DNA from 4 places in the Serratia sp. HNCC26DJ244 genome. Region 4 is predicted to be linked to each of the others. Evidence: predicted binding sites of a transcription regulator. Region 4 holds the regulator's gene; each other region holds the start of a gene.
What was found. Region 4 encodes Fur, which represses iron uptake genes when iron is present. Its sites were predicted from a motif close to ATAATAATGAGAACNACTATCAA; they were not measured.
Positions count from the first base shown of each region.

Region 1: ygiD (4,5-DOPA-extradiol-dioxygenase) is a predicted target of Fur. The motif match lies at 1,306-1,328, and genes of this name have one in related genera.
Region 2: feoA (ferrous iron transporter A) is a predicted target of Fur. The motif match lies at 1,132-1,154, and genes of this name have one in related genera.
Region 3: AC2A06_RS04925 (Nramp family divalent metal transporter) is a predicted target of Fur. The motif match lies at 1,816-1,838, and genes of this name have one in related genera.

Region 1 covers NZ_JBXUGO010000005.1:223,520-226,734, forward strand. The annotation lists gene AC2A06_RS06585 (ester cyclase) at 1-225, shown strand, start outside; gene ygiD (4,5-DOPA-extradiol-dioxygenase) at 450-1,232, opposite strand; gene ribB (3,4-dihydroxy-2-butanone-4-phosphate synthase) at 1,393-2,049, opposite strand; FMN riboswitch at 2,161-2,322, opposite strand; gene ubiK (ubiquinone biosynthesis accessory factor UbiK) at 2,452-2,724, shown strand; gene yjeH (L-methionine/branched-chain amino acid transporter) at 2,814-3,215, opposite strand, start outside.
Region 2 covers NZ_JBXUGO010000010.1:55,970-59,184, forward strand. The annotation lists gene AC2A06_RS10225 (Tex family protein) at 1-1,010, shown strand, start outside; gene feoA (ferrous iron transporter A) at 1,293-1,517, shown strand; gene feoB (Fe(2+) transporter permease subunit FeoB) at 1,580-3,215, shown strand, end outside.
Region 3 covers NZ_JBXUGO010000004.1:101,712-104,926, forward strand. The annotation lists gene gltX (glutamate--tRNA ligase) at 1-1,068, shown strand, start outside; tRNA gene AC2A06_RS04915 (tRNA-Ala) at 1,271-1,346, shown strand; tRNA gene AC2A06_RS04920 (tRNA-Ala) at 1,405-1,480, shown strand; gene AC2A06_RS04925 (Nramp family divalent metal transporter) at 1,880-3,118, shown strand.
Region 4 covers NZ_JBXUGO010000001.1:351,682-354,896, forward strand. The annotation lists gene glnS (glutamine--tRNA ligase) at 1-1,115, shown strand, start outside; gene fur (ferric iron uptake transcriptional regulator) at 1,258-1,704, opposite strand; gene fldA (flavodoxin FldA) at 2,070-2,609, opposite strand; gene ybfE (LexA regulated protein) at 2,780-3,067, opposite strand.

The DNA.
Region 1 (3,215 bases), on a different contig from region 4:
AAATGGGAACCGCAAGATTGGGTGATCGATGTAGATGGAAAAAAAGTCGTCGTGCGCTCAGTGGCAACCGGTACACCAAAAGGTAATTTCATGGGTATGGAACTGGATGGCAGCAAGTCGTTCAAAATCGACACCACCGACATCCATGAAATCGACAACGGCCAGATCGTACGGGTTCACCACCTCGAAGATTGGGCCACTGCGCTAAAGCAGCTTAAGAACTGATTTAATTTCCGTTGCCTGTGGGCGGGAATTGCGACAACGCGAGTGCATAGCGAGCAACTGATGACAATGCTGGATGGCATCAATCACTCAGGGCTGGCAAAATATGTTTTCGGGCGTGGCGTCATCGTTGTTACGGCTCGCATTTGAAACCACAATCTACGCAAATGTGAGCCCTGACAACCACGATCCCGGTTACAACTACCGTATTTATGGTGCCACTAGCATCAACCGACCTGTACCGACAGCATGCTGAGGGCCCCCATTTCGATCCCATCAACCGGGATCGACATCGCTTCTTTGCCATCCCAACTCCCTAGGATGTACAACAGTGGCAGGTAATGTTCTGGCGTTGGGTTCGACAACATCGCCCCTTCATGCTGGTGATAATTCACCAACGGATGATGTTCACCCTGATAATCAAGATGGTCACGGACATATTGGTTAAAAGACTCCGCCCATGGATAGGGGCTGACATCTTGCTGCCATTTCAGCATACGCAGGTTATGTACCACATTGCCACTAGCCACCAGCATCACCCCTTGATCACGAAGGGCTGACAGCTTACGGCCTAGTTGATAGTGATATTCTGCTGGCTGGGTCCCATCAATACTCAATTGCACCACCGGAATATCCGCTTGTGGATACATCTTGATTAAAACTCCCCAGCTACCATGATCAAGCCCCCACTCGCTGGTATCGGCGATAACCTTAACCGGGGCCAGTAAACGTTGCAGTTCTGCCGCCAGTTCAGGCGAGCCGGGTGCCGGATATTGGATATCAAACAATGCCTGAGGAAAACCACCAAAGTCATGGATGGTTTTCGGCTGAGCCATTGCGGTGACTGCGGTCATTTGCAGGTACCAGTGAGCAGAAATAGCCACAATCGCCCTGGGCCTTGGCAATTGTTCACCCAGCGCACGCCATGCCTGCGTATAACGGTTTTCTTCCAACACGTTCATCGGGCTACCGTGGCCAAGAAAAAGAGCGGGCATACGAGAAGTGGTCATAAATTACCCTCAGCTTAGAATAATAATTCGTCTGCCGATGACATTACGCTCTTCACGCAATTAAAAAAGTCAGATAAGTATGATAAAGATTTTCAATAAATTTGAATTACTGTATTTAGCCAATAAAAAAGCCGCATCGCGGCTTTTTTATATTCATCAGTCAATTAACTGACTTTTTTTCCTGTGCCTGACGGTAAGCCACCAGATCTTCGATGGTCAACACCACCATGTCATGTTGCTTGGCAAAGGTGATCACTTCAGGGGCACGTGCCATGCTGCCGTCATCATTGGTCAATTCACACAGCACACCTGCGGGTTTAAACCCTGCCAGGGAAACCAGGTCAACCGTTGCTTCGGTATGGCCTCGGCGGCTCAATACGCCACCGGGTTGCGCACGTAGTGGGAAAACATGACCAGGGCGATGCAAATCACTGGGTTTGGCATTATCAGCAATCGCCGCACGGATAGTGGTCAGGCGATCAGCCGCAGAAACACCGGTGGTGACACCTTGTGCCGCTTCAATGGTCACGGTGAACGCCGTCTGGAATTGGCTGGAGTTATTGCTGACCATCATCGGCAATTCGAGCTGCTGACGACGCTCTTCGGGGATACAGAGGCACACAATACCGCTACAATGGCGAATGGTCAGCGCCATCTGCTCAACGGTCATGGTTTCTGCGGCGAAAATCATGTCACCTTCGTTTTCACGATTCTCATCATCAAGCACCATCACACCACGTCCATTACGCAGTGCCTCCAGAGCATGTTCAACGCGTTCTAACGGCGTACCGAAATCTGAAAGTAGAGTCTGATTCATGGTAAAAAAACCTCATTAATATTATGGATTACCAGAATCAGGGCGATCTTGAGGAGTGGCCATCACAATAGCCGAAAAAATAACGCAAGCGGGCTTCGGCCCGGCAGGTGTCGTTACTCTCTCCCATCCGGACTATCACCGTCGGCTCCGGAATTACACCGGATCTGCTGACCTCTAACCCACTCCAAAGAGACAGGCTGAGCGCTCGCGGGCTTTCACCGTAAAAGATGATTTACCGCCGGTGGGGACTTGCACCCCGCCCTGAGAATAAGCCTACAAACTATAAACCTATCCCCTGTCTCTTTCAACTGAGTTCATCGCAAGAGGTTAATAGTTTATCTGGCAGGCAACACGCATTACACTAGACGGTAGCCACCCAATATCAGAAAGGGAAACACCACCATGATTGACCCGAAAAAAATTGAACAGATCGCACGCCAAGTACAAGAATCGCTGCCTAAAGGCGTCCGTGAATTCGGGGAAGACGTTGAGAAAAAAGTCCGCCAGGTATTGCAAGCACAACTAACCCGCCTGGATTTAGTCAGTCGCGAAGAGTTTGATATTCAGACCCAAGTATTACTGCGCACCCGTGAAAAACTGGCTCTGCTGGAACAGCGCCTGTCTGAGTTGGAAAACCAACGCCACAGCGCAGTAGTCACCAAACCCGAAGAGTAATAGCGGATTTCTCCGCCATCATTATCAGGTGCGAGCCCCTCTAGGTGGGTTCGCAATAACTGTCGGTTCGCAATAAATGTGGCTTTTGCTTATTGCTTGCGGACCACCGCTGGCAGCTTACGCGGCATCACCAGCCAGATAACCACGAACATTCCCAGTGCATACAGGCTTTCCCAGCCAATAATCACCAGCAACAGCAAGCACAGTAACGAGCCGACAATCGCCATCAGCCGGGAGCGCCCCTGTAATATCCGCCAGCCCGCCAGCATACACAGCAGATAAATCAGCACAAAAATCCCATTGGCATAGACCAACAACATATCCAACGGCAATTCCAGGGTATGAATCAGCAAGGTAAAGCTCAGGCAACTGACTGCCACCGCATTCAGTGCATTAACGGGAACCTGCCCAGCGGAGAGTTTAGCTAACGGGCTCGCGGGTCTCTGTTGTGCTTGTGACCACACCAGCCGGGCAAAACTCTGGGTATAAAT
Region 2 (3,215 bases), on a different contig from region 4:
CTGTTTCCATCGCCCGTCGCTTGCAAGATCCGCTGGCGGAGCTGGTAAAAATCGATCCTAAATCGATCGGTGTTGGTCAATACCAGCACGATGTCAGCCAGAGCCAGTTGGCAAAAAAGTTGGACTCGGTGGTAGAAGATTGTGTGAACGCGGTGGGTGTTGACCTCAATACCGCTTCGGTACCGTTATTGACGCGTGTAGCCGGTCTCACTCGCATGATGGCGCAAAACATCGTCACTTGGCGTGATGAGAATGGTCGCTTCAGCAACCGCGAGCAGTTGCTGAAAGTCAGTCGTTTAGGGCCAAAGGCCTTTGAACAATGCGCTGGCTTTTTACGCATCAACCACGGGGATAACCCGTTGGACTCCTCAACGGTTCACCCAGAAAGTTATCCGGTGGTAGAGCGTATTCTTGCCGCAACTCAGCAAGCATTGCAGGATTTGATGGGTAACCCCAATGCAATTCGCACTCTCAAAGCCAGTGACTTTACCGATGAAAAATTCGGTGTTCCCACCGTCACCGATATCCTCAAAGAGTTAGAGAAACCCGGGCGTGACCCTCGCCCAGAGTTTAAAACTGCACTCTTTGCTGAAGGTGTGGAAACGCTCAATGATCTGCAGGTTGGCATGATCCTGGAAGGCTCAGTAACCAACGTCACTAACTTTGGTGCCTTTGTTGATATTGGTGTTCATCAGGATGGCTTGGTCCATATCTCATCGTTAGCGGATAAGTTCGTTGAGGATCCGCATACTGTGGTGAAAGCCGGTGACATCGTTAAAGTGAAGGTCATGGAAGTCGATTTGCAGCGTAAACGTATCGCGTTGAGCATGCGCCTTGATGAACAACCCGGTGAAGGTTCAGCTCGCCGTGGCGGCGGTAACAATAGCCCTGCCACGCGTAACCCCCCTGCCCGAGCCGCAGACAACAAAGCCAAGCCACGTAACAGCTCACCAGCCGGCAACAGCGCCATGGGCGATGCACTGGCCGCAGCTTTTGGCAAAAAAAGTTAAACCGATGCCATAGCCCGTTGCCGCCAACTCCGCGGCAACGGGCCTAACGACAGCCGTCATCTGATTAACGATGAGTGCTGTCACACCCCGTCATTATTGTCGAATACTTCCCATATTGAATTTGATAATCATTCTCATTAGTATTAGTCTGTTCTTTACTCAATGGTCGGAGTAGAATGCCCTAACCAACTTACCTTCACTTTATCAATGCAGGTAGCCTGGGTAACAAAGGGTTCTGAACACAGTGTTCCAGCAGAAAAGAGCGATCATTAAGAAGGTAATATGAATCTTCTTCCTAAACAGACATATAAAATTACCGGTTTCTCCAGCGAAATCAGCCCTGCCTATCGCCAGAAACTCCTGTCACTGGGAATGTTGCCCGGCTCGCTATTTAACGTCGTGCGGGTGGCACCACTGGGTGATCCCATTGAAATAAAAACTCACCGCGTCAGCCTGGTGCTGCGGAAAAAAGATTTAGACCTGATTCTGCTTGAGAATCAACCGTAGCAGGTTATCCGCCTGCCGCCGTTTTTGCCGTCTTAACTGACTGACGGGTATCACGTTGTATGATGAAGAAAATAACTATTGGCTTAATCGGTAATCCGAATTCAGGGAAAACCACGCTGTTCAACCAACTCACCGGCGCGCGTCAGCATGTCGGTAACTGGGCTGGCGTCACGGTTGAACGCAAAGAAGGTCAGTTCACCACTCCACAATCACAAGTGACGCTGGTTGACCTCCCCGGAACCTACTCGCTCACCACCATCTCAGCGCAAACCTCTCTGGATGAGCAGATTGCCTGCCACTATATCCTGGGCGGTGAAGCAGATTTGCTGATTAACGTGGTTGATGCCTCCAATCTGGAACGTAACCTCTACCTGACACTCCAACTGCTGGAACTGGGTATTCCTTGTATCGTCGCCTTGAACATGCAGGACATCGCCAAAAGTCAGAATATCGAAATCGACATCGACGCCCTTTCTGATCGCCTCGGCTGCCCGGTGGTCTCGCTGGTTTCCACCAAAGCCAATGGTATCGACAGCTTAAAGTGGACCATTGACCGTCATCAGTTTAACCAACTCAAACCACTGGTAAATTACCCGCCGCAGCTACAAGAAGAAATCGCCAAACTCACCGCTGCCATGCCACAGAATTTGCCAACGGAACAGCGCCGCTGGCTGGCACTGCAAATGCTAGAAGGTGACATCTACAGTGTTCAGTTGGCAGGTGATGCGGTGAACATGCTGCCGCAGGTCAAACTGACGTTACAACAACACCTTGATGACCCAGCGCTGGTGATTGCTGATGCCCGTTACCAATCCATCGCTACCATTTGCAATGCCGTCAGCAACGCTCAGCAAGCTCAGCCCAACCGCCTGACCGCCGCCTTGGATCGCGTGATCCTCAACCGCTGGCTAGGTGTGCCGATCTTCCTGCTGGTGATGTACCTGATGTTCCTGTTAGCGATTAATATCGGTGGCGCACTACAGCCGATTTTCGATCTCGGCTCAGCAGCGATCTTTATCCAGGGTATCCAATGGGTCGGCTACACGTTGCACTTCCCGGAATGGCTCACTATCTTCCTGGCACAAGGTGTGGGGGGCGGTATCAATACGGTTCTGCCACTGGTGCCACAAATCGGCATGATGTATCTGTTCCTGTCATTTCTGGAAGACTCCGGTTATATGGCGCGCGCGGCGTTTGTGATGGATCGCCTGATGCAATTACTTGGGCTCCCTGGCAAATCTTTCGTCCCACTGATTGTCGGCTTTGGTTGTAACGTGCCGTCGATCATGGGTACTCGCACGCTGGATGCCCAACGTGAACGGTTGATCACCATCATGATGGCACCGTTTATGTCATGTGGTGCACGCTTGGCAATCTTCGCCGTATTCGCTGCCGCCTTCTTCGGCCAACATGGTGCGAGTGTGGTGTTCTCACTCTATATGCTGGGAATTGCGGTTGCTATCCTCACCGGCTTGGTATTGAAATACACCATCATGCGCGGTGAAGCCTCACCCTTTGTGATGGAATTACCGGTCTATCATGTGCCACATTTAAAAAGCCTGCTGCTGCAAACCTGGCAACGCCTGAAAGGGTTTGTTCTACGCGCAGGAAAAGTGATCGTGATAGCCAGTATCCTGATTGGCGGCCTGAACAGCTTCTCATTCAATGGTAAACCGGTAGACAACATCAATGATTCCG
Region 3 (3,215 bases), on a different contig from region 4:
GAAAAACCACGTTATGACGGCCGTTGCCGTGATAGTGAGTGTAGCCATACTGCTGATGAACCTTATGTGGTGCGTTTTCGCAATCCGCAACAAGGCTCGGTCATTTTTGACGATAAAATCCGCGGTCCTATAGAGTTTAGTAATCAGGAATTGGATGATCTGATTATCCGCCGTACCGATGGCGCACCAACCTATAACTTCTGTGTGGTGATCGATGACTGGGATATGGAAATTACCCATGTGATCCGTGGTGAAGACCATATCAATAATACCCCGCGCCAGATTAATATCCTGAAAGCACTGGGCGCGCCAGTACCGGAATATGCCCATGTGTCGATGATCCTGGGGGATGATGGCAAGAAATTGTCTAAACGCCATGGTGCAGTGAGCGTGATGCAGTACCGTGATGATGGCTATCTGCCGCAGGCGCTGCTGAACTATCTGGTGCGTTTGGGCTGGTCACACGGTGATCAGGAGATCTTCTCGATTGACGAAATGAAGCAACTGTTCACACTGGACGCGATTAATAAATCGGCCAGTGCTTTCAACACAGAGAAGCTACAGTGGCTAAACCATCACTATATTAACCACCTACCAGCAGAAGAGGTGGCGGTCTATCTGGCGTGGCATATTGAGCAGCAAGGGATTGAGACCCGCAATGGCCCAGAACTTAAAGATATCGTTAAGTTGCTGGGAGAACGTTGCAAAACGTTGAAGGAGATGGCGGAATCTTGCCATTACTTCTATCAAGATTTTAGTGAGTTTGATGCGGATGCTGCCAAGAAGCATTTGCGCCCGGTAGCTCGGCAACCTTTGGAGGTGGTTCGTGCCAAACTGGCGGCGATCACGACCTGGACACCAGAAAATGTACATGATGCGATTCAGGGAAGCGCAGATGAACTGGGGTTAGGCATGGGTAAGGTCGGGATGCCATTGCGCGTTGCCGTTACGGGTGTCAGTCAGTCGCCAGGTATGGATGTGACCGTGCATGCTATCGGTCAGGCACGGTCGCTTAAGCGTATTGACCAGGCGTTGGCGTATATTGCGCAGCGTGAAGCCCAGGCTTAAGTCAGACCAGCAACAGATAAAGCCCAGAGAAGTGATCGGCTGAGCTTTATGCTGTTGAGCGGGTAAGGTGATTTTTTCGCATTAATGGTGTTGACGTGGTGGCTTTTTCAGCGCTTGATCGAGTAATTCAATTTAGCCGTTGACACTGTTTCAGGGGTTTCATATTATGCGCCCCGTTCACTGAATTTTGTTATTGTGGATTGGGGCTATAGCTCAGCTGGGAGAGCGCTTGCATGGCATGCAAGAGGTCGACGGTTCGATCCCGTCTAGCTCCACCAAACTCTTTTATAAAGAGTCGGTGAACACCGTAACGCCGGTTAATGCGTAGCACTTTGTGGGGTTATAGCTCAGCTGGGAGAGCGCTTGCATGGCATGCAAGAGGTCGACGGTTCGATCCCGTCTAGCTCCACCATCATTCTAAAAAGCCGACTTTAAGTCGGCTTTTTGCTTTTAGCGCATTCTACTTTCCAATATGAAGAATACCCGGTGAGTTTAACCGGGCATTTTCCTATGTTAACAACCTAATACCAGGCCGGCGATGCCAGTAGACAGAATGCTGACTAAAGTCGCGCCAGCAATAAAATGTTAATCATTGGTTTAAATGTAACGACTAATGTTACTTATGTGTGTATTTTTAGCTGGGTGTTGCCATACTCAGTCAGTAAAACAGCAAGGTTTAGTGCGATCCATGAATAAGCTTTGGCTTATTGGTTATCGCAGCGATAAGTATTAACACGATAAATGCGTTTGATAATTATTATCATTAGTGCAAAAGTATATGGCAGGGAATCATTAACAAGGGGTTCAGACAATGCTGAACAGTCGCACAGTGAATGAAACAACATCGATCCGTAGGTCGAGAAAGATCAAACTTTCTCTGATGGGGCCTGCGTTTATTGCGGCTATTGGCTATATTGACCCCGGTAACTTCGCCACTAATATTCAGTCCGGTGCTTCTTTTGGCTATACCTTGCTGTGGGTAGTGGTATGGGCCAATGTCATGGCGATGTTGATCCAGTTGCTTTCCGCCAAGCTCGGCATTGCGACCAATAAAAACCTGGCTGAACATATTCGTGATCGTTTCCCTCGTCCGGTAGTTTGGGCCTATTGGGTACAAGCAGAAATTATCGCTATGGCCACTGATCTGGCCGAGTTTATCGGTGCGGCCATCGGTTTTAAAATGCTACTGGGGGTCTCGTTGCTACAGGGGACCGTCCTGACCGCTATTGCCACGTTCCTGATCCTGATGTTGCAAAGACGCGATCAAAAGCCACTGGAACTGGTTATTGGTGGCCTGCTGCTGTTTGTGGCTGCGGCTTACATTGTCGAATTGGCCTTTTCTCAGCCCCAATTGAGTGGGGTATTGAAGGGCATGGCGATACCGGATTTACCCAATAGCGATGCCGTGTTTCTGGCGGCCGGGGTGCTGGGGGCGACTATCATGCCTCATGTGATCTATCTGCATTCGTCATTGACGCAGAATGCCGGTAAAGACTCTAAAGCTGAGCGTTATGCAGCAACCAAAGTAGACGTCGCTATCGCCATGACCATTGCCGGTTTTGTTAACCTGGCGATGATGGCGACCGCTGCTGCGGCATTTCACTTTAATGGTCACACTGGCATTGTCGATCTTGATCAAGCCTATCTGACATTACAACCGTTGCTGGGCAACGCAGCGGCAACCATTTTTGGCTTGAGCTTGCTGGCTGCGGGTCTCTCCTCCACCGTGGTGGGAACACTGGCGGGGCAGGTGGTGATGCAAGGGTTTATTCGTTTTTACATTCCCCTATGGGTACGACGTGTGGTTACCATGTTGCCATCGTTTATTGTCATTATGCTGGGGATGGACGCAACACGGGTACTGGTACTCAGCCAGGTCCTACTGAGCTTTGGGATTGCTCTGGCGCTGGTACCGTTGCTGGTGTTTACCGGTAATCGCCAACTGATGGGGGAGATGGTTAACAGCCGCACCATCCAATACATCGGTATTTCCATCGTGGTGGTGGTGGTGGGGTTGAATGGTTACTTACTGGTGAGTAGTCTTTTTTAGACCATCGTTACAACCATGCTTTTCTTCAGTGATGACCAATATTCTCACTTAACATAATGATGTCGTCAGATTGCTCGTTCTCGAGTAATGTTTGGTT
Region 4 (3,215 bases):
TCGTGATGCGCGATCCGGTCATTTACCGTATCAAGTTTGCCCATCACCACCAGACCGCGAACAAGTGGTGTATCTATCCGATGTACGATTTCACCCACTGCATTTCCGATGCACTGGAGGAGATCACGCATTCGCTGTGTACACTGGAGTTCCAGGATAACCGCCGGCTGTACGACTGGGTGCTGGATAATATTTCTATCCCATGCCATCCGCGTCAGTATGAGTTCTCGCGACTCAATCTTGAGTACGCCATTATGTCCAAGCGCAAACTGAGCCAACTGGTATCAGAGAAGGTGGTGGAAGGTTGGGATGATCCCCGCATGCCGACCATTTCCGGGTTGCGCCGTCGTGGTTACACTGCCGCTTCTATTCGCGAGTTTTGCCTGCGTATTGGCGTAACCAAGCAGGATAATAACGTTGAGATGGCAGCACTGGAGTCCTGTATCCGTGAAGACCTCAATGAACATGCGCCGCGCGCCATGGCTGTGCTGGATCCGGTCAAAGTGGTGATTGAAAACATGTCGGATGCTGTGGAGACGCTGACCGTACCTAACCATCCGAACAAACCGGAAATGGGCTCACGGGAAGTGCCGTTCAGCCGTGAAGTTTATATTGATCGCGCTGACTTCCGTGAGGAAGCCAATAAGCAGTATAAGCGCCTGGTACTGGGGAAAGAGGTTCGCCTGCGTAACGCCTATGTCATCAAAGCGGAGCGTATAGAGAAAGATGCTGCGGGTGAGATCACCACCATTTTTTGTACCTACGACCCGCAAACCCTGGGTAAAGATCCTGCTGATGGCCGCAAGGTGAAAGGGGTGATTCATTGGGTTTCTGTAGCCCATGCCATACCCGCAGAAATTCGCCTGTATGATCGCTTGTTCAGTGTGGCTAACCCGGGGGCGGCAGAGGATTTCCTCTCTACCATTAATCCGCAATCACTGGTGATCAAGCCAGGTTTTGTTGAAGCCAGTCTGTGCACTGCCGAGCCAGAAAACGCCTATCAGTTTGAACGTGAAGGTTATTTCTGTGCTGATAGCCGCTATTCCTCAGCGGATCATCTGGTATTTAACCGGACGGTGGGTTTGCGTGATACCTGGGCCAAGATGGATATATAATCCGGCTGAAACGGGTAACAGCGCGGTCCCTTATGGGCTGCGCTGTCATTCAGTCAATAGGCTTGCGGTTTAAAGGACATCTTAAATGGAACAGCAAACAGCATCGCTGCTTGCTTAAAGGGAACAGCCTGATAGAGATCGGTTATTTCTCGCTGTGCAGTGCTTCATTGTTACGGCAATCACCGGTTTCACAATGACCATACAGGTATAAACTGTGGTTGGTGAGTTTAATATTATACCGTTTGGCGATATCCCGTTGGCGTGCCTCAATGGACTCGTCACTAAACTCGATCACTTTGCCGCAATCCAGGCAAATTAGGTGGTCGTGATGATGTTGCTGGGTTAATTCGAAGACTGACTTGCCACCTTCAAAACTGTGACGGGTGACAATACCGGCATCATCAAACTGATTGAGTACCCGATAAACCGTAGCCAGACCAATCTCTTCCCCGAGGTCGATCAGTTTTTTGTACAGGTCTTCAGCACTGACGTGATGACATTTTGGATCCTGCAGTATTTCAAGGATTTTAAGTCGTGGAAGCGTGACTTTTAAGCCGGCTTTTTTCAATGCGCTATTGTTATCAGTCATGCGGGTTCAGTCCTGTTATTATGCTAATCAAACACGGTACTAATCAATGCTGAGCAGTTCCCGCTTATGATGCCGGGCTGGCGCAAAGACGTAATTGCGTCTCATTATAGAACCGGTTGACGTAAATAGGAACCGCTGGTTGTTCACAAAGGTCTGGTTGTTCGCAAAGGCCTAGTTGTTCACCAATGTATTGTTCACCAAGGTATGGCTCACCCAGGCCTCTCTGCACGTGACTTGGTTGATTTAACCGACAAAGTGGTGGTTTTGGGCTTTATCGCAGCGGTCATCTTACGCCAAGAGGCCCTGTAGAGCCTCTTGCTGCGGTCAACGTATCAATTGTTGAACCGGTTTGGTGCAATCCAGGCTTAACCGATGATCTCCGCCAGGCTGAGTTCTTCACAGATCTGTTGGACCCAGGCTGCTACGCGCTCGTTGGTTAATTCAGGTTGACGATCTTCATCAATGGCTAGACCAATAAAGTGGTTGTCGTCTGCTAACCCCTTAGAGGCTTCGAAATGGTAACCCTTGGTTGGCCAGTTACCGACAATCACTGCACCGCGTGGTTCAATGATATCGCGCAGTGTCCCCATCGCATCGCAGAAATACTCTGCATAGTCTTCTTGATCACCGCAGCCGAATAGCGCCACCAACTTACCGTTGAAGTCAACCTCTTCCAGTGTGGGAAAGAAATCATCCCAGTCACATTGCGCTTCGCCGTAATACCAAGTGGGGATCCCGAACAGCAGAATATCAAATGCGGCCAGATCTTCTTTGCTGCTTTTGGCGATGTCGTGAAGTTCTGCAACATCGTTACCGTATTTTTGATGGAGGGTCTTCTGGATCATCTTGGCAATGTTTTCGGTATTGCCAGTATCGCTGCCAAAGAAAATACCTACATGAGCCATATTGCGAATAACCTTTTAATTCAATTTGTTGTGTTGCTTAAATGTGGTGTGAGATTTACCTGAGGCATCGTCTCCACCCGTAAATAGACCCCTATCATGCCAGAGATTTACCCTGCGGTTATATCACATTTATGTGATGCTCTGGGCTATAGGGGTACTGGCATCACCGTTCATGCTTCAGGCTGTTCTTCTGCCAGTTGTGTTAACAGCATTTGTTCAATTAACTCACTGCGGCTGATATTGCGCAGATCCGCCAGTTTATTCAACGCATCCACGGCCTCGGCGTTGATTTTCAGTTCTACACGCCGTAATCCCCGTACTTTGTCACGCCGTAGTTGATTGCGCTTATTGATCTTAAGCTGTTCATCACGGGAAAGCGGGTTGGTTTTCGGGCGTCCCGGGCGGCGTTCATCTGCAAACAGATCTAGCGTTGTACGGTCCGTATATTCTTTTGCCATTATTGCTTTACTGCAAAGGAGTTGGTATCAAAAAACGTTTTCACGCTTCCAGACGGTTTGGTTAACACCAATACCCTGGTCTATTCAACAAATTGAATTATACCTAGGATAGCGCGCCATCTTACCCTAGCAGGGGGAATGACGACAA